DNA from 2 places in the Paenibacillus sp. NPDC058071 genome. Region 1 is predicted to be linked to the other one. Evidence: riboswitches for the same ligand, from Rfam matches in the RefSeq annotation. Region 1 holds a riboswitch; the other holds the start of a gene.
The links. A riboswitch is a leader RNA that binds a small molecule or an ion and turns the genes downstream of it on or off. The one in region 1 is predicted to bind cyclic di-AMP.
Positions count from the first base shown of each region.

Region 2: linked by a shared signal. The riboswitch ahead of ACFVTB_RS13770 (APC family permease) and the one ahead of ACFVTB_RS24905 (C40 family peptidase) in region 1 are both predicted to bind cyclic di-AMP.

Region 1 is NZ_JBHVSK010000022.1:36,575-39,694, forward strand. It holds gene ACFVTB_RS24895 (M1 family metallopeptidase) at 1-391, shown strand, start outside; gene ACFVTB_RS24900 (hypothetical protein) at 408-1,226, shown strand; cyclic di-AMP (ydaO/yuaA leader) riboswitch at 1,570-1,728, shown strand; gene ACFVTB_RS24905 (C40 family peptidase) at 1,731-2,204, shown strand; gene ACFVTB_RS24910 (class I SAM-dependent methyltransferase) at 2,323-3,084, opposite strand; gene ACFVTB_RS24915 (MFS transporter) at 3,085-3,120, opposite strand, start outside.
Region 2 is NZ_JBHVSK010000007.1:109,822-112,941, forward strand. It holds gene ACFVTB_RS13760 (beta-glucosidase) at 1-487, shown strand, start outside; gene ACFVTB_RS13765 (DUF402 domain-containing protein) at 739-1,254, shown strand; cyclic di-AMP (ydaO/yuaA leader) riboswitch at 1,443-1,625, shown strand; gene ACFVTB_RS13770 (APC family permease) at 1,771-3,120, shown strand, end outside.

The DNA of each region.
Region 1 (3,120 bases):
CCAGTTCGTCTATGACGATCAGATGGCCGACTTCTCCGTCGAAACGATCGAGATCCGTCCGTTCGAGCAGGAAGGGCAGCAGGTGTACGAATCAACCGTGTTCATCAAGAAGAACGGCGGCAATAACGGCTCTATTCCGATTTTCATGCAATTCAAGGATGGCGCCAACGTCTCGAAAACGTGGGATGCCTCGGAATCGCATATTCAATATAAAATCGTGCACACGTCGCCGATAGACTGGGTCGTCATCGATCCTGAGCATACGAATGTGCTGGACAACAAGCATATCAACAACTTCATGCGGGCCGAACTTCCCGATCAGAAACGGATTCGCTGGAATCTCGGCTTCGCCAATCTGATCGAATCGCTGCTCGGTTCGCTGGGCTGGTAAGGGAGGAGGAACCGTGATGAAAACACATTTGAAGCAAGGCTGGCTGCTCGCCTCTAGACACTTCTTCATCGTCATTCTGCTGTTTCTGTACCAGCTGCTCTGGGGGTTCTTCCTCTATCGCTTCATTGACTCAATAGCCGCACCGCTGCTCCGAAGGTTTCCGAACGAAGCGCTGCCGGATTCCTCCGTCCAGCTCTTTATAAGCGAAGCGCAGTTTCATTTGATTAAAACCGATCTGATCACGCCATACGCATGGCTGCTTGGCGGTCTGATCGCCGCTCGGATGCTGCTCACGCCGCTCTTTAACGCTGGCCTGTTCTACTCATTCCGGCACGCGAATGCAAGCGAGGGAACCCGGTTTTTACAAGGCATTGGCAAGGTTTGGCGACCCGTTACGCTGCTTTATTGGATCAAAACGCTGCTCGCCTTAGCGCCCGCTTGGTGGCTGCTGCCCCGCGCTTTGCAAGCTGCGCTCGCCAGCCATTCCATAGGCGAGGCAGCGATTCGCTTGCTGCCTGGAGCTGCCGGCTGGCTGCTGTGGGCGGCGGTACTACATTTGCTTTTTCTCGCCATGCAGTTCGGCGCCGCTTCCGGCGACGGCCCGTTTCGTTCGCTATGGCATGCGCTTCGCCACGTCCTTCCGTACGGCGGCCTCTCGCTGCTCATGTGGGCGATCGGCGCCGGCGTTGCCTTGTTCGTGACTGGCCTTTCGTTCATATGGGCGGGGCTCATCGCTCTCATTATTCATCAAGGCTATAATTTGATTCGTACGATGATGAAAGTGTGGACGCTCGCCGCGCAGTACGACTGTCTGCAATCGAGGTCGGACATCTAATCGCAGGTACATCACGTTGCGGCAGGACATTCGGACTGATTCTTTAGGACCGGCATCGACAAGCTATTGTCGACGCCGGTCCTTCTTTTATGTCGAATGCTCGTCCTCCCTTCTCCCCCCTCCGTCCGTTACTCCTTCTAAAAAAAATCTACATAAACATTCATAGTCGCACATAGTTAATGTAATTAGCAGCCGTTATTGACGTATCTGCTCTATCCAAGTCGCATAAATGTATGAATTTATATTTATATCGCTAGATTGTCAGAAGATTACATGAGAATTATTAGAATTTGCCAATTGGAGGAGGAGATCGACGAAAAAAAACGAATAGTTCTCAAGTACATATTGAAACTTGCCTAATTCCTTGTACTGGAAACGGGGGAACCACCTCTGGGTGAATTGATTTCGACGCTCGGTCCAATTGCGGCCGGCGCCTGAGAAATCATAGGGATCCTTCAACCGAACCCCACAGCTAACCTCGTCGGCATCGGAAGGAGCTTTACCATCTTGAAGAAGCTTACCGCATTACTTGCAGGGCTCGTGTTGCTGCTGACTTTCCAAGCTGGCAGCGTATTCGCGGACTCGAAAATGGACGGCATTATCGATGAATTGATCGGTACGCCTTACCAAAGCGGCGGCACGTCGACTCGCGGTTTTGATTGCTCAGGCTTTACGACCTATGTCTTCGACAAAATGGGCGTAGACCTGTCCCGCACTTCGGGCTCGCAAGCAAAAATGGGCAAGAAGATCGCAAAGAGCGATCTGTCTGCCGGTGACCTCGTGTTTTTCAACACGAACGGAAAAAGTATCTCTCATGTTGGCATTTATGTAGGTGATGGCAAGTTTGCTCATTCGTCGTCCAGCAAGGGCGTAACGATCAGCAAGCTGAGCGAATCCTACTATGAAACCCGTTATGTAACGGCTCGTCGAGTGATGGATACAACGACTTTTGAGAAATATGCCGACGAAGCTGAGTAGGATTATATCTTACCGGTTCGGCGCATGATGAACCTTCATAAGAAAAAGCCGCAAGCTTGTTGTCCTTTGGGACTGAAGCCTGCGGCTTTTTCTTATGAACGATACCGTCGGGTCGCTTTTATACTTCTCCCCAGAACAGCTCTGTTCGATAGTCGAAGCTGACCCTGCCGTCCTTGCTCGTATTCTGAAACAACAGCTTAAGCTCGGCAAGCAGCGGTTCGTGATGGGGATGGCCGGCCAGCGGCATATACGAGGAGGAAAGCATACGACCCAGCAACTCTTCCTCATTCAGCAATTGCGCGAAGTCGAACGAGGCAATCTGCATGCCTTCTCCTTCCTCAAGGAAGAATGAACGCAAATCGACTGGTGCAATATTTTTATGCGAAACATGCTCATAATCGATGCCGTACGTGCGGAGCAGCCGATCATAGCCGTCCAAGAAGGGCGTTCCCTCCGTTAATCGCGAATTCCAGATCAACGCGACCTTTCCGCCCGGCTTCAGAATGCGATGGAATTCCGTCTTGGCTGCCGAACGGTCGAACCAATGAAAAGATTGCGCGCAGACGATAAAGTCCACCGAAGCATCCGATAAGCCGGTCGACTCGGCCGCCGCCGCTACCGAGCGATAACCCTCTCGCACAAGCAAGGCCCCTTCAGCCTCGGCGCGCATCGCCTCGTTCGGCTCGACCGCAATAACTTCACTTCCCCGCTCCAGCAGCAACGATGAGAAGATACCGGTACCCGATCCGATATCGGCAATTGTCGATGATGCATGGAACCCGATCTGCTCGTACAAAAAGTCCAGTGCTTGCTTCGGATAGCTGGGCCGATATTTCACATATAGTCCTGCACGGTCCGAGAATCGCTGTGTGTTGTCCATTCAATTCCCTCCCACTGTATCGATTTCGAGACTTGC
Region 2 (3,120 bases), on a different contig from region 1:
TGTTCGCGATATTGAAAGCAGCGTAATTAGACCGGAGAAGGAACTGAAAGCCTTTGACAAGGTTGAACTGCAGCCGGGCGAAAGCAAAACCGTTTCTTTTGAGCTGGATAAGAGAAGCTTTGCTTACTATGATGTAGAATTAAAAGATTGGGTTGTTGAGACGGGAAGCTTTGAGCTTCTAATCGGTAAGTCATCGCAGGATATTGTGCTGACGGAGCAAATTGAAGTAGAGTCTACTACAGTGCGAACCTACGTTTATCACCGCAATTCGACCATTACTGATCTTATGCAGACGGAGAAGGGCCGCGAGTGGGTGAAAAAGATTTATGCGGTGCTGCCATTTGCAGCAGCATTGGAGGGGCCGCATGCCGCATTGCTGCAAGCGTTTATGAAATATATGCCGATTCGCGGCATGCTCTCCTTCAGCGGGGGCAAATTTACGGAAAAGCATTTAGAAGAGCTTGTTGATGATATGAACAAAAAATAAATAGGTTAAGCCGATTTTTAGGCGTATCCCGCAACGAATTATAAAGGCACGCACGGCTATTATCGAATTAAAGCCCTAAGCTGCAAGCTGGCTCCGTTATCATATCGGAACTAGCTTGCAGCTTAGGTTTTTTTAATTGTCTACAGGGCAAGGTTTTTCAAAACCGCAGAGGTATATTATGATATTCTTTTAATTACTTACATTATATTATTGCTGCCATATGATCACACATACCGAAAGGAAAATTATAATTGGATAATCAACAAATGAGGATTCAATCCTTGAAATACGGCAATCATCTTCATTATGAATGGGATACTACACTTCTTGAAAAGACTGATGAACACATCTTCGTTCTCGGTCATCGAGGAAGAAAACTGAAGCATTACACCAAAGGGAAAGTATTTACCATGGAGAATTGGACAATTGAGTTCTTTCCTTTCGACGCTTGGTTTACTGTAAGTGCGGATATTATCGATGGCAAAGTGACACAATATTACTGCAATATTTGCCAACCAGCAAAGCTCAATGAAAATACAGTAACTTTTGTCGATTTGGATATCGACTTGATCTATACAAACGGCAGGTGGAATGTCGTTGATGAAGACGAATTTGCGGCTAACGCAGTGAAGTTTTCGTATCCGCCAGACTTAGTCAGGAGAGTTATTCAGGAGCAGAAGAGTCTCGAGGAGCGGATCGAACAGGGACGATTCCCTTTTGACGGTACCATAGAGCGATTGATCAAAATGCTGCCGGACGGAGAATGACACTACGAAAGTGCCGATTTCGCGAGAAAACACGAGAAAATAACAGCTTTCGAGCGAGGCACATTCATGTAAGCGGTTTATTGCAGATGTTCCAATCCGAATCGATTCAAAAACGGTTTGCGCCGCATTTTACTTTGATTGGCGATGAGCGTAAGATTAGTCCGTACTCATCAAACCGAATACGTTCAACGTTCTAATCGCTAAATTTCCGCAAGGAAAACGGGGGACCCAATCGATAATGCCGATATTTGATCCGTCAGATGAATTCGGCATCATCCGGGGTGAATCCTGCTGCGCCAACGCAGCGGGTAGGGCGACTCATACCGCCCGAATCCGACAGCTAACCTCGTCAGCGTTGAATGAGAGAGGGTTGTGAACATGTGCTGAAAACACAGGCTCCTACCTGTGTTTTTTCGTGCGCAAATTTCACCGTACAGATGGAGGATATGAAGTGGATGGCTGACTAGAAACGCTTCACAGACGCAGCATAAAATCACAGATGGCGGTGAATGAACATTGATAACTTCAATTAAACGAATTTTAATCGGCAGGCCGTTGAAATCGACGGAGCTAGGCGAGCAAAAGCTGAATAAGACGAAGGCGCTCGCCATTTTGTCCTCCGATGCGCTCTCCTCCGTCGCTTACGGACCAGAGCAAGTTTTGATCGTGCTGCTGACGGTAGGGGCCGCAGCTTTTTGGTACTCCATCCCGATAGCAGTAGGTGTTCTGGCGCTGCTGACTGCGCTAATTTTTTCCTACCGGCAAATTATTTTTGCTTATCCGCATGGCGGCGGCGCTTATGTCGTCTCGAAAGAAAATCTCGGCAAGCATGCCGGTCTTGTGGCAGGGGCATCCTTATTGGTCGATTATATATTGACGGTAGCGGTTAGCGTCTCGGCCGGCACAGATGCGATAACTTCGGCCTTTCCAAGCTTGCATCCATACAACGTGCCGATAGCGGTCGTTTTCGTCCTATTTATAACGACGCTTAACTTGCGAGGCGTGACGGAATCGGCTTCGATTCTCGCTTACCCCGTCTACCTGTTCGTACTTGCGATACTGGCACTGATCGCAACAGGCGTCTACAAAGTAGCAACCGGCCAAGTTTCACCTGATTTGCATGCGTCGATCGGTACGCCGGTGGCGGGAATTGGACTGTTCCTGCTGCTCAAGGCGTTCGCCTCCGGCAGCTCGGCACTGACCGGTGTAGAAGCGATCTCGAACGCCATTCCGAACTTCAAAAGCCCGGCGCCAAACAATGCCTCGAAAACGCTGCTCGCGATGGGCGCTTTGCTTGCGATTTTGTTTTCAGGCATCGTCTTTCTCGCATATTATTACGGAATCAGTCCGCGTCCAGAAGTGACGGTTGTATCCGATATCGCCGAAGACGTATTTGGACGCAACGGCGTTTATTATTTTATCCAAGGGACAACAGCGCTTATTTTGATTCTCGCGGCGAACACAGGCTACTCTGCGTTTCCGCTGCTGGCAGTCAATTTGGCGAAGGATAAATATATTCCGAGAATGTTTACGGTCAGGGGAGACCGGCTGGGCTATTCGAACGGCATCCTGATGCTTGGCTTGCTGTCCATCGTTCTTATTGTAGGATTCGGCGGAAAAACAGAGCACTTAATTCCACTCTATGCAGTTGGTGTATTCATTCCGTTTACGCTGTCGCAGACGGGGATGATGGTGAAGTGGTTCCGCGAGAAGCCGAAGGGCTGGAAGTCCAAATTCATCATCAATACAATCGGCGCATGCATCAGTTTTATCGTGTGCATTGTCTTTTTCTTAACCAAGTTCGGCCAAGTATGGCCGGTTCTTATCTTCTTGCCGGTTATCATCTGGCTGTTCGTCCGGATTCAC